3 regions of the Streptomyces sp. NPDC086023 genome follow, and region 1 is predicted to be linked to each of the others. Evidence: riboswitches for the same ligand, from Rfam matches in the RefSeq annotation. Region 1 holds a riboswitch; each other region holds the start of a gene.
What was found. Region 1 has a riboswitch for thiamine pyrophosphate ahead of ACIF6F_RS28605 (thiamine ABC transporter substrate binding subunit). Riboswitches for the same ligand answer to the same signal wherever they lie in the genome.

Region 2: another riboswitch for thiamine pyrophosphate. It lies ahead of thiO (glycine oxidase ThiO); the one in region 1 lies ahead of ACIF6F_RS28605 (thiamine ABC transporter substrate binding subunit).
Region 3: another riboswitch for thiamine pyrophosphate. It lies ahead of thiC (phosphomethylpyrimidine synthase ThiC); the one in region 1 lies ahead of ACIF6F_RS28605 (thiamine ABC transporter substrate binding subunit).

What each region holds. Positions count from the first base shown of each region.
Region 1 is NZ_JBITRX010000017.1:89,680-97,159, reverse strand. It holds gene tsf (translation elongation factor Ts) at 1-770, shown strand, start outside; gene pyrH (UMP kinase) at 927-1,706, shown strand; gene frr (ribosome recycling factor) at 1,756-2,313, shown strand; gene ACIF6F_RS28615 (phosphatidate cytidylyltransferase) at 2,313-3,380, shown strand; gene rlmN (23S rRNA (adenine(2503)-C(2))-methyltransferase RlmN) at 3,555-4,667, shown strand; TPP riboswitch at 4,687-4,797, shown strand; gene ACIF6F_RS28605 (thiamine ABC transporter substrate binding subunit) at 4,882-5,982, shown strand; gene ACIF6F_RS28600 (ABC transporter permease) at 6,051-7,480, shown strand, end outside.
Region 2 is NZ_JBITRX010000001.1:393,697-401,176, reverse strand. It holds gene ACIF6F_RS01815 (Rv2175c family DNA-binding protein) at 25-390, opposite strand; gene ACIF6F_RS01810 (NAD(P)/FAD-dependent oxidoreductase) at 471-1,643, opposite strand; TPP riboswitch at 1,832-1,944, shown strand; gene thiO (glycine oxidase ThiO) at 1,942-3,117, shown strand; gene thiS (sulfur carrier protein ThiS) at 3,114-3,314, shown strand; gene ACIF6F_RS01795 (thiazole synthase) at 3,317-4,108, shown strand; gene pknB (Stk1 family PASTA domain-containing Ser/Thr kinase) at 4,279-6,204, shown strand; gene ACIF6F_RS01785 (deoxyribonuclease IV) at 6,213-7,070, shown strand; gene ACIF6F_RS01780 (DUF4396 domain-containing protein) at 7,196-7,480, shown strand, end outside.
Region 3 is NZ_JBITRX010000004.1:284,292-291,771, reverse strand. It holds gene ACIF6F_RS10760 (hypothetical protein) at 1-876, opposite strand, end outside; gene ACIF6F_RS10755 (glycosyltransferase) at 1,165-2,274, shown strand; gene thiC (phosphomethylpyrimidine synthase ThiC) at 2,377-4,158, opposite strand; TPP riboswitch at 4,152-4,300, opposite strand; gene ACIF6F_RS10745 (YibE/F family protein) at 4,340-5,866, shown strand; gene ACIF6F_RS10740 (SsgA family sporulation/cell division regulator) at 6,001-6,456, opposite strand; gene ACIF6F_RS10735 (IclR family transcriptional regulator) at 6,554-7,324, opposite strand.

The DNA of each region.
Region 1 (7,480 bases):
GCAAGAAGGCCCTGGACGAGTCCGACGGCAACGTCGACAAGGCCGTCGAGGCCCTGCGCATCAAGGGCCAGAAGGGCGTCGCCAAGCGCGAGGGCCGCTCCGCCGAGAACGGCGCCGTCGTCTCCCTGCTCGCCGACGACAACACCTCCGGTGTGCTCGTCGAGCTGAAGTGCGAGACCGACTTCGTCGCCAAGGGTGACAAGTTCCAGGCCGTCGCCGCCGACATCGCCAAGCACGTGGCCGCCACCTCCCCGGCGGACATCGCGGCGCTGCTCGCCTCCGAGATCGAGCCCGGCAAGACCGTCCAGGCGTTCGTGGACGAGGCCAACGCCAACCTCGGCGAGAAGATCGTCCTGGACCGCTTCGCGCAGTACGGCGACGGTTTCGTCTACTCCTACATGCACCGCACCATGCCCGACCTGCCCCCGCAGATCGGTGTCCTGGTCGAGCTGGACAAGGCCGACGCCAACCTCGCCAAGGGCGTCGCGCAGCACATCGCCGCGTTCGCCCCGAAGTACCTGGCCAAGGAAGACGTCCCGGCCGAGGTCGTCGAGTCCGAGCGCCGCGTCGCCGAGGAGACCACCCGCGCCGAGGGCAAGCCCGAGGCCGCCCTGCCGAAGATCGTCGAGGGTCGCCTCAACGGCTTCTTCAAGGACGCCACGCTCCTGGGCCAGCCCTACGCGCTGGACAACAAGAAGTCCGTCCAGCAGATCCTGGACGAGGCCGGTGTCACCCTGAAGCGCTTCACCCGCATCAAGGTCGGCATCTGAGTCCGTACGCGACGGACAGCGGACCCCGGTAGGGTCTGAGGCAGTCGTCCGCGTTCGCGCCGGACGACCGCAGATCTGACGAGGAGGCCATTGCCGTACAGGGAACCGCAAGGACCCCGGCAATGGCCTTCTTCGTATGTGCACGAGGAGATCTCCATGAATCAGGGCGTGGACCCCCACACCGCTTCCGACGACAAGAGCGACCACGACAAGAAGGGCCGCCGCTTCATGCTGAAGCTGTCCGGCGAGGCCTTCTCAGGCGGCGGGGGACTGGGCGTCGACCCCGACGTCGTGCACGCGATCGCGCGTGAGATCGCGGCTGTCGTCCGCGACGGCGCCGAGATCGCCGTCGTCATCGGCGGCGGCAACTTCTTCCGCGGCGCCGAGCTCCAGCAGCGCGGCATGGACCGGGCCCGCTCCGACTACATGGGCATGCTCGGCACCGTGATGAACTGCCTCGCCCTCCAGGACTTCCTGGAGAAGGAGGGCATCGACTCCCGCGTGCAGACCGCCATCACCATGGGCCAGGTCGCGGAGCCGTACATCCCGCTGCGCGCCGTGCGCCACCTGGAGAAGGGCCGCGTCGTCATCTTCGGCGCCGGCATGGGCATGCCGTACTTCTCCACCGACACCACGGCCGCCCAGCGAGCCCTGGAGATCGACGCCGAGGCCCTGCTCATGGGCAAGAACGGTGTCGACGGCGTCTACGACTCCGACCCCAAGGCAAACCCCGACGCGGTCAAGTTCGACGCCCTCGAGTACGGCGAGGTGCTGGCCCGCGACCTCAAGGTCGCCGACGCCACCGCCATCACGCTGTGCCGCGACAACAAGCTGCCGATCCTCGTCTTCGAGCTGCTCGCGGAGGGGAATATCGCGCGCGCCGTCAAGGGTGAGAAGATCGGCACGCTCGTGAGCGACCAGGGCACCCGGGCCTGAGCGACCCACCCCGCCCGAACCATCCACTCAAGACATGCAGGAGCACGTGGTGATCGAAGAAATCCTCCTCGAGGCCGAGGAGAAGATGGAGAAGGCCGTCGTGGTCGCCAAGGAGGACTTCGCCGCGATCCGCACCGGCCGTGCGCACCCGGCGATGTTCAACAAGATCGTGGCCGACTACTACGGCGCGCTGACCCCCATCAACCAGCTCGCGTCCTTCTCGGTGCCCGAGCCGCGCATGGCCGTGGTGACCCCGTTCGACGCGAGCGCGCTGCGCAACATCGAGCAGGCCATCCGCGACTCGGACCTCGGTGTCAACCCGAGCAACGACGGCCGCATCATCCGGGTCAACTTCCCGGAGCTCACCGAGGAGCGCCGCCGCGACTACATCAAGGTCGCCCGCGGCAAGGCCGAGGACTCGAAGGTCTCCATCCGCTCCGTGCGCCGCAAGGCCAAGGACGCCCTCGACAAGCTCGTGAAGGACAAGGAGTCCGGCGAGGACGAGGTGCGCCGCGCCGAGAAGGAGCTCGACGACACCACCGCGAAGTACGTCGCGCAGGTGGACGAGCTGCTCAAGCACAAGGAAGCCGAGCTCCTCGAGGTCTGATGAACGACTCTTCCTGGGCGGCGGAGCCGGTACCGGCGGGTCCCGCATACGATGTGCTCGGAGGGCCGCAGACTCGGCCCATGCCCATCGTGCCCGACGCCGCCGGTCGAGACTTCGAAGACCGGGAACCACGCGACCGGGGGGCGGCTCAGCCGAGCGGCCCCCTGTTCCGCGACGAGACGCCGCCGCAGGAGCCCATGCCCACGCCCCCGCCCCAGGCCCCGCAGGAGGCCTCCTCCCCGCCGCCGAAGAAGCGTGCGGGGCGGGACCTGCGCGCCGCCATAGGGGTCGGCGTCGGCCTCGGCGCCGTGATCTTCGCCTCGCTGTTCATCGTGAAGGCGGTCTTCGTCGGCGTCATCGCGGTCGCGGTGGTCGTCGGGCTGTGGGAGCTGACCTCCCGCCTCCAGGAGCGCAAGGGCATCAACGCGCCCCTGGTCCCGCTCGCCGTCGGCGGCGCCGCGATGGTCGTCGCCGGGTACGTGCGCGGGGCCGAGGGCGCCTGGGTCGCGATGGCCCTGACCGCGCTCGCCGTGCTCGTGTGGCGGATGACGGAGCCTCCCGAGGGTTACCTGAAGGACGTCACGGCCGGCGTCTTCGCCGCGTTCTACGTGCCGTTCCTCGCGACCTTCGTGGCGATGCTGCTGACCGCCGACGACGGTCCGCAGCGGGTGCTCACCTTCCTGGTCCTCACGGTGGTCAGCGACACCGGGGCGTACGCGGTGGGCTGGCGCTTCGGCAAGCACAAGCTCGCCCCGCGGATCAGCCCCGGGAAGACCCGCGAGGGACTCTTCGGTGCCGTGGCCTTCGCGATGGCGGCCGGTGCGCTGTGCATGGAGTTCCTGATCGACGGGGGCAGCTGGTGGCAGGGCCTGCTGCTGGGTCTCGCGGTCGCGGTCAGCGCCACCCTGGGCGACCTCGGTGAGTCGATGATCAAGAGGGACCTCGGCATCAAGGACATGGGCACCCTGCTGCCCGGTCACGGCGGGATCATGGACCGGCTGGACTCTCTGCTGCCCACCGCGCCGGTGGTGTGGCTGCTGCTGGCGCTCTTCGTGGGCACCGGCTGAGCCGTCCCGGGTATCCTGGAAGGCGCGCCACTCCCGAGTGGCGCGCCTTTCTCGTCCCCCGCGAGCCGCGGGGGGACGCCCTGTGAGGTCTCCTGGCGCCGGTCGCGCCAATGCCATCGGCTCCGTTTACCACGGAGGCCGGCCAGGCCTCGTCGTACTGAGGAGAAACCGATCATGGCCCGCCCCCTTCCGGGAGAACTGACCTTCGTCGCGCCCAAGGGGGCCAAGAAGCCGCCCCGGCACCTCGCCGACCTCTCGCCCGCCGAGCGGCGCGAGGCCGTGGCCGCGATCGGTGAGAAGCCGTTCCGCGCGAAGCAGCTCTCGCAGCACTACTTCGCCCGCTACGCGCACGACCCGGCCGAGTGGACCGACATCCCGGCCGGCGCGCGCGAGAAGCTCCGGCAGGAACTGCTCCCGGACCTGATGAGCGTGGTCCGGCACATCAGCTGTGACGACGACACCACCCGCAAGACCCTCTGGCGGCTGCACGACGGCACGCTGGTCGAGTCCGTCCTGATGCGGTACCCGGACCGGGTCACCATGTGCATCTCCTCGCAGGCCGGCTGCGGCATGAACTGCCCGTTCTGCGCCACCGGCCAGGCGGGCCTCGACCGCAACCTGTCCACCGCCGAGATCGTCCACCAGATCGTCGACGGCATGCGGGCCCTGCGCGACGGCGAGGTCCCGGGCGGCCCGGCCCGCCTGTCGAACATCGTCTTCATGGGCATGGGCGAACCGCTGGCCAACTACAAGCGGGTCGTCGGCGCCATCCGCCGCCTGACCGACCCCGAGCCCGACGGCCTCGGCCTGTCGCAGCGCGGTATCACCGTCTCCACCGTCGGCCTGGTCCCGGCCATGCTGCGGTTCGCCGACGAGGGCTTCAAGTGCCGTCTCGCCGTCTCCCTGCACGCCCCCGACGACGAGCTGCGCGACACCCTCGTCCCCGTGAACACCCGCTGGAAGGTCCGCGAGGTCCTCGACGCGGCCTGGGAGTACGCCGAGAAGTCCGGCCGCCGCATCTCCATCGAGTACGCGCTGATCCGCGACATCAACGACCAGGCCTGGCGCGGTGACCTGCTGGGACGCCTGCTCAAGGGCAAGCGGGTGCACGTCAACCTGATCCCGCTCAACCCGACCCCGGGGTCCAAGTGGACGGCCTCCCGCCCCGAGGACGAGCGGGCCTTCGTCCAGGCCATCGCCGGCCACGGCGTGCCGGTCACCGTCCGCGACACCCGTGGCCAGGAGATCGACGGAGCGTGCGGACAGCTCGCCGCCAGCGAGCGGTAACCTGGCCCCGTACATCTGCATATTCCGACAGGGGAGCGCCACAGCGCTGAGAGTGCGGGCACCGTCACGCCGCAGACCCTCTGAACCTCGCCCGGGTCATTCCGGGTAGGAAGTTCGGTCATCACTCAAGCTGTTGCGCCCTGCCCCGGCGTCCGCTCCCAGAGCGCCGGGGCGGGGCCGCGTCTTCTCCTGGTCACTCCAGGAGGAATGTTCCGTGAGCACCACCAAGAAGATGGCGGGCGCCGTGCTGGCCACCGCCCTGGGCGCGGCCGCGCTCGCAGGCTGCGGCAACGGCGACGAGAAGGACGGGGCGGCGCCGAGCGGCAAGCCCGAGTCGAAGACGGTCACGCTCGTCAGCCACGACTCCTTCAACGCCACCCCGGCCGTGCTGAAGGAGTTCGAGAAGCAGACCGGCTACACGGTCAAGGTCCTCAAGAGCGGTGACGCGGGCGCGGCCCTCAACCAGGAGATCCTCACCAAGGGCTCCCCGCGCGGCGACGTCTTCTTCGGCGTCGACAACACCCTGCTCTCCCGCGCCCTCGACAACGGCATCTTCATCCCGTACGAGGCCAAGGGCCTGGCGGAGGTCCCCGAGCAGTACCAGCTCGACAAGGCCGAGCACCGCGTCACCCCGATCGACTCCGGCGACATCTGCGTCAACTACGACAAGAAGTACTTCGCCGACAGGAAGCTGGCCCCGCCGGTCACCCTCGACGACCTGGTCAAGCCCGAGTACAAGAACCTCCTGGTCACCGAGAACGCCTCGACCTCGTCGCCCGGCCTCGGCTTCCTCCTCGCGACCGTGGGCAAGTACGGCGAGGACGGCTGGAAGGACTACTGGACCAAGCTCAAGGCCAACGGCGTCGAGGTCGTCGACGGCTGGGAGCAGGCCTACAACGAGCGCTTCTCCGGCTCCGCGGGCGGCAAGAAGGCCAAGGGCGACCGTCCGCTGGTCGTCTCCTACGCCTCCAGCCCGCCGGTCGAGGTGCTGTACGGCGAGCCGCAGCCGGCCGTGGCGCCGACCGGCGTCTCCACCGGCACCTGCTTCCGCCAGACCGAGTTCGCGGGCCTGCTCCAGGGCGCGAAGAACGAGGCGGGCGGCAAGGCCCTGCTGGACTTCCTGATCAGCACGAAGTTCCAGGAGGACATGCCGCTCCAGATGTTCGTGAACCCGGTGGTCAAGGACGCGAAGCTGCCGGAGATCTTCACCAGGCACGGCGTGGTGATCGAGAAGCCGGAGACCGTGACTCCGGACGCGATCGCCAAGAACCGTGAGCAGTGGGTCGGGGCATGGACCTCGCTCGTGCTGAAGTAGCGCAGGACGCGGTCCGGGAGGTGCCCGCGGGCTCCTCCCGGCGCGGCACGGCGGTGCGGCTGGGCCTGATGGCCCTGCCGCTCGCCTTCTTCGCGATCTTCTTCGCCTGGCCCGTGGCCGCGATCGTGGGCCGCGGGATCAGGACCGACACCGGCTGGCAGTTCGGCCGGATCGGCGAGGTGCTCGGCCGGCCCGACATCGCCGGGGTGCTGTGGTTCACCACCTGGCAGGCGCTCGCCTCCACGGCGCTCACGCTGCTGATCGCGCTCCCCGGCGCATACGTCTTCGCGCGCTTCGAGTTCCCGGGCAAGCAGCTGCTGCGGGCCGTGGTCACCGTCCCCTTCGTGCTGCCCACCGTCGTGGTGGGCACCGCCTTCCTGGCCCTGCTCGGCCGGGGCGGGATGCTGGACGAGCTGTGGGGCGTACGGCTCGACACCACCGCGTGGGCGATCCTCCTCGCGCACGTCTTCTTCAACTACGCCGTGGTCGTACGCACCGTCGGCGGCCTGTGGTCCCAGCTGGACCCGCGCCAGGAGGAGGCCGCCCGGGTGCTGGGCGCCGGCCGGTTCGGCGCCTGGCGGCGCGTGACGCTGCCCGCCCTCGCGCCTGCCGTGGCCGCCGCCGCCCTGATGGTCTTCCTCTTCACCTTCACCTCCTTCGGCGTCGTGCAGATCCTCGGCGGACCGGCTTACGCCACGCTGGAGGTGGAGGTCTACCGGCAGACCGCCCAGCTGCTGGACCTGCCGACCGCCGCCGTGCTCACGCTGGTGCAGTTCGCCGCCGTGGGTGCGATCCTGGCCGTGCACGCCGTGACGGTGCGCCGGCGCGAGACCGCACTCCGGCTGGTCGATCCCGCCCGCACCGCCCACCGGCCGGCCGGCTTCGGGCAGTGGGCGCTGCTCGGCGGGGTGCTCCTGACGGTCCTGCTGCTGATCGTGCTGCCCCTGGGCGTCCTGGTGGAACGCTCCTTCGACGCGCCCGGCGGCTACGGCACCGGCTTCTACCGGGCACTCCAGTCCTCCGACGGCGGCACCTTCCTGGTCCCGCCGCTGGAGGCGGTCTGGAACTCCCTCCAGTACGCGCTGGCCGCCACCGGCATCGCGCTGCTGATCGGCGGCCTGGCCGCGGCGGCGCTCACGCGGCGCGCCGGCCGCCTGGTGCGGGGCTTCGACGCCCTGCTGATGCTGCCGCTGGGCGTGTCCGCGGTGACGGTGGGCTTCGGGTTCCTGATCACGCTGGACGAGCCGCCGCTCGACCTGCGCACGTCCTGGATCCTGGTGCCGCTGGCGCAGGCACTGGTCGGGGTGCCCTTCGTGGTGCGGACGATGCTGCCCGTGCTGCGTGCCGTGGACGGGCGGCTGCGGGAGGCGGCGGCGATGCTCGGCGCCTCGCCGCTGCGGGCCTGGCGGGAGGTGGACCTGCCGATGGTGCGGCGGGCGCTGCTGATCGCCGCCGGGTTCGCCTTCGCGGTGTCCCTCGGCGAGTTCGGGGCCACCGT
Region 2 (7,480 bases), on a different contig from region 1:
CACCGCGTGGTGGTTCGGTTCGGATCAGACTGCGAGCGCCTGGGCGCGGCGCTTCACTTCCGTGCCGCGATTCTCACTCAGGGCCTGTGCCGGGGTGCCGGGCAGGGTCGGGTCCGCCGTGAAGAGCCACTCCAGCATCTCCTCGTCGGTGAAGCCGTCGTCCCGCAGCAGCGTGAGGGTTCCGGAGAGGCCCTTGACCACCTTGTCGCCGTCGATGAAGGCGGCCGGCACCTGGAGGGCGCGGTTCTCACCGCGGCGCACCGCGATCAGCTGGCCCTCCTTCACCAGCTGGCGGATACGCGTCACCTCAACGTCCAGCATTTCGGCGATGTCGGGGAGGTAGAGCCACTCGGGGACGAGAGCATCGATCTTTGCGTCAATCTCGGTCACGGGACAAGCCTGCCATCCCCGGCCGACAGCCGGTACCCGGGCGGTGCCGGAGGGGGTACGGCGAGCCGCACCCCCGCGCGTCAGCGGGCGGCGGACTTCAGCGGGGCCGCGGCGTCGGCCACCCGGGCCGGGTCCACCGGGACCCCGCTCTCGATGAGCTTGCGGCCCTGCGCCAGGTCACGGGGCCGGCCCACGGCCAGCACCGCCACCAGGGCCTCGCCGCGCAGCCAGCAGGCGGACCAGGCGGCCTCGGCCGGGTCCCCGCGCCGGACCAGCGTGTCGCCCTCGGCGTGGTGGCCCGCGTACTGCACGAAGCGCCCGAACTGCTCCGACCAGAAGTACGGGACCGGGTCGTAGGCCTGCGCCTCGCCGCCGGGCCCGGCCAGGATGTTCGCGGCCACCACCCGGGGGCCCTGAAGGGCGTTGTCCCAGTGGTGGACGACGAGCCGCTCGCCGTAGCGCGCCGAGGGGAAGGAGGCGCAGTCGCCGACCGCGTACACGTCGGGCAACGAGGTGGCCAGGTGGTCGTCTGCGGTGACGGACCCGTCCGCGCCGCGGTCGATGCCCGAGCCGTCGAGCCAGCCGGTGGCGGGCCGGGCGCCGATGCCCACGACCACGGCGCCCGCGGGCAGCTCGGTGCCGTCGGCGAGCACCACGGCGCCGGGGGCCACCTCGGCCACCCGGGCGCCGGTCAGCAGGCGGGCGCCGGCCTCGGCGTACCAGCCGGCCATCGCTTCGGCGACCTCGGCCGGCAGGGCCCCGGCCAGCGGGCGGGGGGCCGCCTCGACCACGGTGACGGCGCAGCCGGCCTCGCGGGCGGCGGTGGCGAACTCCGCGCCGATCCAGCCGGCGCCGACCACGACGATGTCGTGCCGCTCGGCGATCACGGGCTTGAGCCGCTCGGCGTCGTCGAGGGTGCGCAGCAGGTGGACGCCCGGCACGCCCTCGGTGCCGGGAAGGGTGAGGGGCTCGGCCCCGGTGGCGAGGACCAGGGTGGCGTACGGGACCGGGCCCGCGGAGGTGTCCACCTCGTGGTCGGCGGCGCGCAGCCCGGTGACCTCGACGCCGAGGCGCAGTTCGATGCCGAGCCCCTGGAAGTCGACGTCGAAGGCGGAGTCCTCGGCCTTGCCGAGCAGCACCGCCTTGGAGAGCGGCGGCCGGTCGTACGGCTGGTGGGGTTCGGCGCCGAGCAGGGTCACCGGTCCCGTCCAGCCCTGTTCGCGCAGGGCCACGGCGGTCTGCACGCCCGCCATGCCCGCGCCGACGATGACGACGCCGTGCGCCGTGTCCTGGGTCTGACTCAGCTGATCGCTCACGCCGCACACCCTAACCACCTGACGGATCGTCAGGAAAGTCGGTGTCCGTCCGGGGCGGAGCGCCGCTCGCGGCGTGCTCGCGGGCGGCCTTACCCGCGCTCGGGGCCGGGGGATAGTCTGGCCACCGTACCTATCGCGGGAGCCCGGGCGGACCGGGCTGAGAGGGAGGCTGGCCGGCCTCCGACCGTACGAACCTGATCCGGGTCATGCCGGCGAAGGGAGGGGCTGGACGCCCATGCACTCATCTCGTAAGGGATCCGACGTCCTCGTCATCGGGGGCGGGATCATCGGCCTGGTCACGGCCTGGCGGGCCGCGCGGCGCGGCCTGCGCACCGCGCTCGCCGACCCCCGGCCGGGCGGCGGCGCCGCCCAGGTGGCGGCCGGGATGCTCGCCGCCGTGACCGAACTCCACTACGGCGAGGAGACCCTGCTCGGCCTCAACCTCGCCTCCGCCGCCCGCTACCCCGAGTTCGAGGCGGAGTTGACCGAGGCGAGCGGCGGCCTGGACATCGGCTACCGCGCCTGCGGCACGCTGGCCGTGGCGCTGGACGCGGACGACCGTACGCACCTGCGCGAGCTGCATGCGCTGCAGCGGCGCTGCGGGCTGGAGTCGGAGTGGCTGACCGGCCGCGAGTGCCGCCGCCTGGAGCCGATGCTGGCACCCGGGGTGCGCGGCGGGCTGCGCGTCGACGGCGACCACCAGGTGGACCCGCGGCGGCTGGCCGCCGCTCTGGTCGCGGCCTGCGAGCGGGCCGGCGTGCTCTTCCACCAGACCTCCGCGGAGCGGCTGACCGTCACCGGCGACCGCGCCGCGGGCGCCGTGCTCGACACCGGCGAGGAACTCTCCGCCGACCAGGTGGTACTGGCCGCGGGCAGCCACAGCGGACGGCTGGCCGGCCTGCCGCCGGAGGTCGTGCCGCCGGTCCGGCCCGTCAAGGGGCAGGTGCTGCGGCTGACGGTGCCGGGAGCGTACGCGCCGTTCCTCACCCGCACGGTCCGCGCGGTGGTCCGCGGCAGCCACGTCTACCTCGTGCCCCGGGAGAACGGCGAGCTGGTCGTCGGGGCGACCAGCGAGGAACTGGGCTGGGACACCACCGTCACCGCGGGCGGGGTGTACGAACTCCTCCGCGACGCCCACGAGCTGGTGCCCGGCCTGACCGAACTCCCGCTCACCGAGACCCGGGCCGGCCTGCGCCCCGCCTCCCCCGACAACGCCCCGCTGCTGGGCCCCACGGAGCTGCCCGGCCTGCACCTCGCCACCGGGCACTACCGCAACGGCGTGCTGCTGACCCCCCTCACCGGCGAGGTGATGGCGGAGCTGCTGGCCACCGGTGAACTCCCGGAGGTGGCACGCGCGTTCACGCCGCGCCGCTTCTCCCCCGCAGCAGTACGTGAGGAGTCGCTCGTATGACCGTGTCCGTGAACGGCGAACCCCGCGAGGTCGCCCCCGGGACCACGCTGGACGCGCTGGTCGCCACCCTGACCTCGGCCCCCTCCGGGGTGGCCGCCGCCGTCAACGAGACCGTGGTGCCGCGCGGCCAGTGGCCGGCGACGGCCCTGGGCGAGGGCGACCGGGTCGAGGTGCTGACCGCGGTGCAGGGAGGCTGACCATGTCGGACCTCCTCACCCTCGGCGGCCGGACCTTCTCCTCCCGCCTGATCATGGGCACCGGAGGCGCGCCCAGCCTGGACGTCCTGGAACGCGCCCTGGTCGCCTCCGGCACCGAGCTGACCACGGTGGCGATGCGCCGCCTGGACCCCACGGTGCAGGGCTCGGTGCTCTCGGTGCTGTCCAGGCTGGGGATCCAGGTGCTGCCGAACACCGCCGGGTGCTTCACGGCCGGTGAAGCGGTGCTGACCGCGCGGCTGGCCCGGGAGGCGCTGGGCACCGACTGGATCAAGCTGGAGGTGGTCGCCGACGAGCGGACCCTGCTGCCGGATCCGGTCGAGCTGCTGGACGCCGCCGAGGTGCTGGTGGACGACGGGTTCACCGTCCTGCCGTACACGAACGACGACCCGGTGCTCGCGCGGAAGCTGGAGGACGCCGGGTGCGCGGCGATCATGCCACTGGGGTCGCCGATCGGCTCCGGGCTCGGCATCCGCAACCCGCACAACTTCCAGCTGATCACCGAGCGGGCGGGCGTGCCGGTGATCCTGGACGCGGGGGCGGGCACCGCCTCGGACGCGGCGCTGGCGATGGAGCTGGGCTGCTCCGCGGTGATGCTGGCCTCGGCCGTGACGCGGGCGCAGGAGCCGGTGCTGATGGCCGGGGCGATGCGGGATGCGGTGTCCGCCGGGCGGCTGGCGTACCGGGCGGGGCGGATTCCGCGGCGGCACTTCGCCGAGGCGTCGTCCCCCGTGGAGGGCCGTGCCGCCCTCGACCCGGAACGCCCGGCCTTCTGACCGCCCGTGCCGGGTGCCGATCCCGTCCCGGGTGCCGGGCCCGTGCCGGGCGCGGGGTCCCGCGCGCCCGGCAAGCATCTGCACCCGGCACGGGACCGGCACGTCACAGGTGTGCCGCAAGCCACGGGGACCCGGGCCGGGGGGCGAGGGGCCACTCGTAGAATTCCCTGGTGGATACGACCCTGGAAGACCCGCTCGTCGGGCGCGTGATCGACGGCCGCTACCGCGTCGATGCCCGCATCGCCGTCGGCGGCATGGCCACCGTCTACCGGGCCGTCGACACCCGGCTCGACCGCGTCCTCGCGCTCAAGGTGATGCACCCGGCGCTCGCCGCCGACGGCGCCTTCGTCGAGCGGTTCATCCGCGAGGCGAAGTCCGTGGCCCGGCTGGCGCACCCGAACGTGGTGGCCGTCTTCGACCAGGGCACCGACGGGCCCTACGTCTACCTCGCCATGGAGTACGTCAGCGGCTGCACCCTGCGCGACCTGCTGCGCGAGCGCGGCGCCCTCCAGCCGCGCGCCGCGCTGGACGTCCTGGAGCCGGTGCTCGCCGCGCTCGGCGCCGCCCACCGGGCGGGGTTCGTCCACCGGGACATGAAGCCCGAGAACGTCCTCATCGGCGACGACGGCCGGGTCAAGGTCGCCGACTTCGGCCTGGTCAGGGCGGTGGGCTCGGTCACCGACACCACCGGCGCGGTGCTCGGCACCGTCTCCTACCTCGCGCCCGAGCAGATCGAGAACGGCACCACAGACACCCGCGTGGACGTCTACGCCTGCGGCGTCGTGCTGTACGAGATGCTCACCGGCGGCAAGCCGCACTCCGGCGACACCCCGGCCCAGGTGCTCTACCGCCACCTGAACGAGGACGTGCCGCCGCCCTCGGCCGCCGTGGCCGGCCTGCCGGTGGTGCTGGACGAGCTGGTCGCCGCCGCCACCGCGCGCAACCCCGACCTGCGCCCGTACGACGCCGTGATGCTCCTCTCGCAGGTGCGCGAGGCCCGCGCCGCCCTCAGCGACGCGCAGCTCGACGCGGTGCCGCCGCAGTCGCGCGCCGACGCCCACAGCGCCTCCGAGGACCGCACCAGCGTCGTCCCCCGGCCGGTCGCCACGTCCGCCGCCGCGGACGACGTGAGCCACACCACCCGCTTCGAACACCCGCCGGTGCCGCCCCGGCCGTCCGGGGTGCCGTCCGGCCCGTCCCCGCGGCGGCCCGCCCGCGGCACGCTGATCGCCCTGGTGGGGGCACTGCTCGTGCTCGCGCTGGGCGCCGGCGTCTGGTACATCGGCGCCGGTCAGTTCACCCGCGTACCCAGCCTGCTCGGCAAGACCGAGGCGGAGGCCCGGGACCGGCTCGCCGAGGCGGGGCTCGACGTGGGCGACGTACGCCGGCAGTTCAGCGAGACCGTCGAGCGGGGCAAGGTGATCGGCACCGACCCCACGCCCGGCGCGCAGATCCGGGGCAACGGCTCGGTGGCCCTCGTGCTGTCCCGCGGACCGGAGATCGTCACCGTGCCCAAGGTGAAGGGCCTCCCGCTGGAGCGGGCCAAGGCGGAGCTGACCAAGGCGGGGCTGGCCCCCGGCATGGTCAGCCAGGCGTTCAGCGGGGCGATCCCGCGCGGTTCGGTCATCGGCACCGACCCGGAGGCCGGCGAGAAGCGGGCCCCGGACACGGCCGTCGCGATCGTCGTCAGCAAGGGCGCCCCGGTGGACGTGCCCGGCGTGGTCGGCTCGCCGCTGGACGACGCCCGCTCCGCGCTGGAGGGCCTGGGCCTCAAGGTGCAGGTCGCCACGGAGCAGATCAACTCCCCGCAGCCGCAGGGCACGGTGGCCAACCAGTCGGTGGCCGCGGGCGCCAAGGCCGCCACCGGCGACACCGTGGTGCTGACCGTCTCGAAGGGGCCGCGGATGGTCCCGGTGCCGGACGTCACGGGCCGGAACGTGGAGGACGCCAAGCGGGCCCTGAAGGAGGCCGGCTTCGAGGTGAAGGTGGAGAAGCCGTTCATCTCCTTCAGCGACGACGTGGCGAGCCAGTCGGTCAAGGGCGGCACGACAGCCCCCGAGGGCAGCACGATCACCATCAGGATCAAGGGACTGTGACGACAGCACTGCGCAACCCGGTGGGCGGGCACGTGCCCGTCGCCGGCGGGCTCGACCGGGTCGGGCTGACCTACGCGCGGGAGATGAGGGCCGAGACCGTACAGGTCTTCGTCGCCAACCCCCGCGGCTGGGCCACCCCCACGGGCAACCCCGCCCAGGACGAGGCGTTCCGCGCCGCCTGCGCCGACGAGGGCATCCCGGCGTACGTGCACGCCCCGTACCTGATCAACTTCGGCTCGCACACCCCGGCGACGGTCGAGCGGTCCGTGGAGTCGCTGCGCCACTCGCTGCGGCGCGGCCGGGAGATCGGCGCGCTCGGCGTGGTCGTGCACACCGGTTCAGCGACCGGAGGACGGCCGCGGGAGGAGGCGTTCGCGCAGGTCAGGGAGCACATGCTGCCGCTGCTCGACGAGCTGACCCACGACGACGACCCCTTCCTGCTGCTGGAGTCCACGGCCGGGCAGGGCTTCTCGCTGTGCTCGCGGACCTGGGACTTCGGCGCGTACTTCGAGGCGCTGGACGCCCATCCGAAGCTGGGCGTCTGCTTGGACACCTGCCACATCTTCGCGGCCGGGCACGACCTGGCGGCGCCGGGCGGGACGAAGGAGACCCTGGACCTGCTGGTGGACACGGTCGGCGAGGGCCGCCTGAAGCTGATCCACGCCAACGACTCCAAGGAGGGCGTGGGCGCGCATCGGGACCGGCACGCGAACATCGGCGCCGGCCACATCGGGGAGGACGCGTTCCGGGAGCTGTTCTCGCACCCCGCGACGGAGGGCGTGCCGCTGGTCATCGAGACGCCGGGCGGCAAGGAGGGGCACGCGGCGGACGTCGCCCGCCTGAAGGAGCTCCGCGAGATCCAATGAACGGTTGAGGAATACCCCTGGGGGGTATACGGTTCTGCATATCGGCAGGACCGTATACCTGGCTTTGGGGGTTTCCGATGGAGCACGCGCACCACGACACCCGGCAGATGGGCCACGCTGGACGCATGGACCACACCGGCCACGCAGACCAGGAAGGCCACGCGGCACACACCGAACAGCACGCCGACCACGCCCACCACGGCGGTCACGGTCACCCGGACCACGCCGGTCACGGCAAGGTCAGCTGGGCCATGGCTGCGAAGGCCACCCTGCACTGCCTCACCGGCTGCGCCATCGGCGAGGTACTCGGCATGGTCATCGGCACCGCGCTGGGCTGGGGAAACGTTCCGACGATGATCCTGGCGATCGTCCTGGCCTTCTTCTTCGGGTACGCGCTCACCCTGCGCGGC
Region 3 (7,480 bases), on a different contig from region 1:
CTGGGAGGCGATGGAGATGGAGCACGCACCGTCAGGGAACGAATCCCCGGTGTCGGTGAGGTCGTACCAGATGAAGTCCGTGGGACCGGCCTGCATGGGCTGCTGCAGGTTGCGGATACCCGCGTACGCCCGAGCCGGGTCGCCGGTCAGGACGGCCTTGACCTCAGCGGCATTACTGGGCTTGTAGGCGTCCATGTCCTGGCACAGCGCGGCGCCGGTCGCACCCGTGGCGCCGGTGGCACCCGCAGGACCCGTCGCGCCCGTGGCACCCGTCGGACCGGCCGGACCCGTCGCGCCGGTCGCACCGCCGCCGGGGCCGGTGGCGCCCGTGGCACCCTGCGGGCCGGTGGCACCGGTCGCACCCGTGGCGCCCGCCGGACCGGCCGGACCCTGCGAGCCCGTCGCTCCGGGCGGACCGGCCGGACCCGTCGGGCCGGTCGCCCCGCCGCCGGGGCCGGTGGCGCCCGTCGCACCCGTGGCTCCGGGCGGACCCGCCGGGCCGGTGTCGCCCTTCGGTCCGGTGGCACCGGTGGGACCGGTGGCGCCCGTGGCGCCCTTGCACTTGTCGTCGCCGCCGCCACGCACGTACTCGTCGTGGTCCTCCTGGTCCTGCCCGTGCAGGTACTTGTCCAGCAGGTGGCGGGCCAGCGGCGCGCCGTGGCGCGGCCGCTCGTGCGGACGCTCCTCCTTGCAGTCACCGCTGCCGCCCGCCGGCGCGACCGCGCTCACCTGCGGGGTGATCGCGTTGGCCGCGGCGACGGCGGGGGTTGCGAGGCCCACCAGCACGATCGACAGGGAGGCCAGGGCACCGCCCACCTGCCAGCCCCGGGTACAGGGAACGGGACCCAGCTGCGTGGTCCTGCGCTCACGACTCATCAAAAACGCTCCTTCGGAAAGGATCTGCCGCCGGAACGGGTGACGTCCCGGTCGCGGGTTCGAGCTTCCTCCGGAGAAAACGGACATTGGGCACTACCACTTGAGCGGCCGGATGCGTACGTCAACACTTCGGGCTATCAGACGCCCACCCGAGGGTGTGTTCCCGCCCGCAGACGCAGTAGCACCATCGGCGAGCCGTGGACAACGGCGTCACGAGGGTCACTACGGTCACGGTCCGACGCCGGCCCGGCCGCCCGTACGGCGGCCCGCACACCGTGGACGGGACCCTTGAGCACAGTCTGCCTGAACATGATCGTCAAGAACGAGGCACCGACCATCCGGAAGTGTCTGGAGTCGGTGCGCCCCCTGATCGACACCTGGGTGATCGTCGACACGGGCTCCACGGACGGCACCCAGGACGTGATCCGCGAGTACTTCGCCGACCTCCCGGGCCAGCTGCACGAGCGCCCGTGGCGGGGCTTCGACGGCAGCCGCACGGAGGCCATCGAGCTCGCCCGGGACCGGGCCGACTACCTGCTGTTCATGGACGCCGACGACGAGATGCGCATCGAGCCGGGCTTCCGCATGCCCGAGCTGACCCACGACGCGTACCAGCTGGCGGTGCACCACGGCCCCGTCATCCACTGGCGGCACACGCTCGTCGCGACCCGGCTGCCCTGGCGCTACGTCGGGGTGCTCCACGAGTACCTCGACTGCGGCGGGCCGCACAGCAAGGACGTGCTCGAAGGGATCAGCCTGCTCATCGTCGGCGGTGGCGCCCGGCAGCGGGAGGGCGGCGAGCGGGAGAAGTACCTCCGGGACGCGAAGATCCTGGAGGAGGGGCTCGCCAAGGAACCCTACAACGCGCGGTACGCCTTCTACCTGGCCCAGAGCTGGCGCGACGCCGGCGAGAAGGAGAAGTCCCTGGCCGCCTACGACCACCGCGTGACGATGGGCGGCTGGGTCGAGGAGACGTACCTCGCCCAGGTGTACGCCGCCCGGCTCGCCACCGAGCTGGAGCGGCCGGCAGCCGAGGTCATGGACCGCTACCTGCGCGCGTACGAGAGCCGCCCCACCCGCGCCGAGGCCATCGGCGACCTCGCCCGGCTGTGCCGTCTTGAGGGGCGCTGGCCGCTGGCCCACATGTTCGCCCGCCGTGCCGTGGCCGTCCAACGGCCGGATGACATCCTGTTCGTGGAGTTCGCGTGGCACGACTGGCGCGCGCTCGACGAGCTGGCCGTCGCCGCCTACTGGACCGGCGAGTACCAGGAGTGTCTGGAGTGCTGCGAACGGCTCCTCGGTGAGGGTCTGCTGCCGGAGGATCAGCGCGAACGGGTCACCGCGAACCGCGACTTCGCCCGCGCGAAGCTCGGCTCGGCGTACCAGACCGTCGCCTGAGCGGCGTACGCCCGGTCCCATCCGGAAACGGGACGCCGGACGGGCCCGCGACTCCCCCCATAGGGTCGCGGGTCCGTCCGTGCGGCTGCGGCGGCCGGTGGGTCAGTCGGCCAGCGGCAGGTAGACGCGGTTGCCCGCGGCGGCGAACTCGGCGGACTTCTCCGCCATGCCGGCCTGGATCTCCTCGGCCTTCAGGTCCCCGCCGTGCTCACGCCGGATGTCCTGCGAGATCTTCATGGAGCAGAACTTCGGACCGCACATCGAGCAGAAGTGCGCGGTCTTGGCCGGCTCGGCCGGAAGCGTCTCGTCGTGGAACTCGCGGGCTGTGTCCGGGTCGAGGGCCAGGTTGAACTGGTCCTCCCAGCGGAACTCGAAGCGCGCGTCGGACAGCGCGTCGTCCCACTCCTGGGCACCCGGGTGGCCCTTGGCCAGGTCGGCGGCGTGCGCGGCGATCTTGTAGGTGATCACACCGGTCTTGACGTCGTCCCGGTTCGGCAGGCCCAGGTGCTCCTTGGGTGTGACGTAGCAGAGCATCGCGGTGCCCCACCAGGCGATCATCGCGGCGCCGATGCCCGAGGTGATGTGGTCGTAGGCGGGCGCGACGTCCGTGGTCAGCGGGCCGAGCGTGTAGAACGGCGCCTCCTCGCAGATCTCCTGCTGGAGGTCGATGTTCTCCTTGATCTTGTGCATCGGGACGTGGCCCGGGCCCTCGATCATGGTCTGTACGTTGTGGCGCTTGGCGATCGTGTTCAGCTCGCCCAGCGTCTTCAGCTCGGCGAACTGCGCGGCGTCGTTGGCGTCCGCGATCGAGCCGGGGCGCAGGCCGTCGCCGAGCGAGTACGTGACGTCGTACGCCGCCAGGATCTCGCAGAGCTCCTCGAAGTTCGTGTAGAGGAAGTTCTCCTTGTGGTGCGCGAGGCACCAGGCGGCCATGATCGAGCCGCCGCGCGAGACGATGCCGGTCTTGCGGCGCGCGGTGAGCGGCACGTACGGCAGCAGCACGCCGGCGTGGACGGTCATGTAGTCGACGCCCTGCTCGGCCTGCTCGATGACCGTGTCCTTGTAGATCTCCCAGGTCAGCTCCTCGGCCTTGCCGTCGACCTTCTCCAGGGCCTGGTAGAGGGGCACGGTGCCGATCGGGACGGGGGAGTTGCGCAGCACCCACTCGCGGGTGGTGTGGATGTTGCGGCCGGTGGAGAGGTCCATGACCGTGTCGGCGCCCCAGCGGGTGGCCCAGGTCATCTTCTCCACCTCCTCCTCGATGGAGGAGGTCACGGCGGAGTTGCCGATGTTGGCGTTGACCTTCACCAGGAACTTCTTGCCGATGATCATCGGCTCGATCTCCGGGTGGTTGACGTTCGCCGGGAGCACCGCGCGGCCGGCGGCGATCTCCTCGCGGACGACCTCGGGGGAGACGTTCTCGCGGATCGCGACGTACTCCATCTCCGGGGTGACCTCACCGCGGCGGGCGTACGCGAGCTGCGTGACGGCCTGGCCGTCGCGGCCGCGGCGCGGCAGGCGCGGGCGGCCGGGGAAGACGGCGTCGAGGTTCTTGAGGCCGCCGCGGGGCGAGGTGTGCTTGATGCCGTCGTCCTCGGGGCGCACGGGACGGCCCGCGTACTCCTCGGTGTCGCCGCGGCCGATGATCCAGTTCTCGCGCAGCGGCGGCAGGCCGCGGCGGACGTCGGTCTCGATCTGCGGGTCGGTGTACGGGCCGGACGTGTCGTAGAGCGTCACGTCCTTGCCGTTGGTGAGGTGGACCTGGCGAACCGGCACGCGGATGTCGGGGCGGGAGCCCGCGACGTAGCCCTTGTGCCAGCCCGGCTGGCGCTCGCTCTGGCCGTCCTGGCTGGTGGCAGGCGTGCGTGCATCCTGAATGGTCATGAGACCTATCTCCCTACGCCGGCATTACCCGGTAACAGGTTCGGCGGTCGACGCAGCCTCCTCCCGTACTCGTCGTCTTCGACGCGCGTACGGTGATCAGCGCCCTCTCAGCCCGGTGCTCCGAGCTCCCGCGTTGTGCAAAGGTGCCCCCACGCTAGCGTCATCTGTGGCGCGCTGAACAGTGGGCCCCCTCAACTCTTGCGATGATCGGCCGGTGACCACACCGCCGCAGCCTCCCGTCGACCCCCATGACCACACCGGCCACCCTGGCCCCGCAGAGGGTTACGGCGGGCCGGGCGAGCACGACTTCGGGCACGGAGCGTACGACGCCGGCGGGCACGGGCACGGGCACGGGCACGCAGGGAGCGGCGGGCACGGCGGCGGTCACGGCGGAGACGGCGGCGGGCACTCGCACGGCGGGCACTCGCACGGGCACGGTCCGGCCGCCCCCGTCTCGAAGCACCTGCGCAAGGTCATCGCCGCCGTGCTGATCCCGTTCGCCGCCGCGGTGGTGGTGGGCCTGGTCGTGCTGTGGCCCGGTGGCGCCCCCGCGCACGAGCGCACCGGCGTCGGCTTCGACCGCCAGACGCAGGAGGGGCGGGTCGCCACGCTCCAGCGGGTGGACTGCAAGGAGGTCAACGTCGCCCAGGTGCCGCCCACGGGGGACACCTCCACGCCCGAGGGGCGCGAGGCGCAGCAGCGGCAGACCGGGCAGTGCGCGAAGGCGACCATCGAGGTCACCACCGGTCCCGACAAGGGGCGTACGTTCCTGGAGATCGTCCAGCCGGGCGCGCCCCGGCAGTTGAGCGAGGGTCAGGAAGTCGTGGTCGCGTACGCGCCGGACGCCCCCCGCGACCTCCAGTACTCGGTGGTCGACGTCAACCGTGAGCTGCCTCTGGCGCTGCTCGCCGGCATCTTCGCGCTGGCCGTGGTGCTGGTGGGGCGCATGCGCGGGGTGTTCGCGCTGATCGCGCTCGCCGTCAGCTTCGCCGTACTGGTGCTCTTCATCCTGCCGGCGATCCTCCAGGGGTCGAACCCGCTGGTCGTCGCAGTGGTGGGGGCGAGCGCCATCATGCTGATCGCGCTCTACATGTGCCACGGCGTCACGGCACGCACCTCGGTCGCGGTGCTCGGGACCCTGGTCTCGCTGCTGCTGATCGGCGTGCTCGGGTCCGGATTCATCGGATCGGCGTTCCTGAGCGGGAACACGGACGACAACACGGGTCTGATCCACGGCCTCTACCCGGAGATCGACATGAGCGGCCTGCTGCTGGCAGGTGTGATCATCGGATCCCTGGGTGTGCTCGACGACGTCACCGTCACGCAGACGTCGGCCGTCTGGGAACTGCACGCGGCGGACCCCACGATGGGGCCGCGGGCCTTGTACCGCGCGGCCATCCGGATCGGCCGCGACCACATCGCCTCGGTGGTCAACACGCTGGTGCTCGCCTACGCCGGCGCGGCCCTGCCCCTGCTGCTGCTGTTCTCGATCGCACAGAGCAGTGTGGGCTCCGTGGCCAACAGCGAGCTGGTGGCCGAGGAGATCGTACGGACCCTGGTGGGCTCGATCGGGCTCGTGGCGTCGGTGCCGGTGACGACGGCGCTGGCTGCCCTGGTGGTCTCGGCCGACCGGCCGGTATCCCCGTCCGCCGCTCCGGCCGGGGGACCGGGACGAACCGGCGGACGGGGTCGCCGCCGTAAGCGCTGAGTGACCGTCGTCACGGACGGGACGATCACGGGGTGGGGACCGGGCGGCTCAGCGCGTCGGCACGCTGAGAGCCGCTCGTCGTACGCGTACCGCTCGGGACGCACGCGTACGGGCCGGTTCCCGCCGGCCGTGGTTCAGCCCGCGTTCTGCTCGTTCTGCTGCGTACGCGTGTCGGCAAGGATCTTGTCGAGGGCGTCGTCGAGGTTCTCCTCGAAGTCGCCGAGGTTGCGCTCCTGACCGAGCGGCACCAGCCGGTCGGTCCGGTCGAGGAACGCGACCAGGGGGGCCGCGCTGGCCCGGAACAGGGCCCTGTCGCTGCCGACCTGGAGCCGGATGTGGACATCGGACAGCTCCTCCGGATCGGTGGGGGCGATGTGCACATCGCCGTCACCGCACGGCTTGTTGATGCCGTCGAGAAGCAACTCCCGGCCGAACGCCCAGGTCACGGGCGCGTCGCCGGGAAGGTGGAAGGTCAGGCGAACTGCGTAGGGGTCACGAGCGTCGTACCGGAGCTCCACCGGGATCCGGAACGAGAGCTCCTCGGAAACGAGGAAGCTCATCATGACTTCTGCCTGTACCGACTCGCGCATTGCCTACCCCGCTGTTGTGGAAGTGGCCAGGAATGATCCCCCAGGGCCCTCTTGACAAGGGTGGTGGAAGCGCCATCGGATCACAAGGAGTGAGTTTTCAGATACTGATAGAGAACGAGAGCGAGCTCAACAGCGCGCCTACTTCACTCCGTAGCCGATCAACCACATAGAGCAATCGGTCTTGCTGGTGGAGAGGAAGGGAAATGGCCATGGTTGCAGCAGCATCACCGGCCGTGATCGGGATGGCCGCGCAGACCGTGCCCAGGGCGTACTCCTGACGCTCGATCACCGGCTGCATCCGCTGCTGGGCGGTGATGCGCTGCTCCAGGGCGCGCATGTCGCGGACCGTGTACGGGGTGACGGCCTCGACGGGATGCCGGTCGAGGTACTCGCGTCGGGTCTCCTCGTCGAGCTGGCCCAGCAGGCACTGCCCGATGGCGTGCGCGTGGCCGGTGGCACGGAACTCGGCCCACTCCTCCACGGCAGGCATGCCGGGGGTGTCGGAGACGCCCACGACCTCGATCTCGCCCTCGCGGAAGACCGCGAAGTAGATGGGTGCGCCGATGACGTCGCGGAAGTGCGCGAGGGAGTCGAGGATCATGCTGCGACGTTTCTGCTGCAGTCCGCCACCGGCCAGCCGACCGGCTGCGTCGCCCAGCACGAACACGCCGCTCTCGCGGCGGAGATAGCCCTCGTGGGTGAGGGTCCGGAGCAGGTGGTACGCGGTGGGGAGCGGGAGTCCGGCTTCGCGGGCAAGCTGCTTGGCCGGGGCCCCCTCGCCATGGGACCCCACGGCTTCGAGCAGTCTCAGCGCCCTCTGAACCGAACCGATCAGGGTCGGAACAGCGGCGTTGTGAACCGAAGACAAAGCTCACCCCCAGGCGTGGCGGCGGGCTGTGGGGGCCCGCCGCTGCGGGGGCCGCCCCCGCAGCGACCGCACTCCTGGGGGTCGTGCTCGGTGGCTCTTTACACAAAACCGCTGGTCAGCGGGGGAACCGGCCGCACGGCGCCAAGGGACGGCACA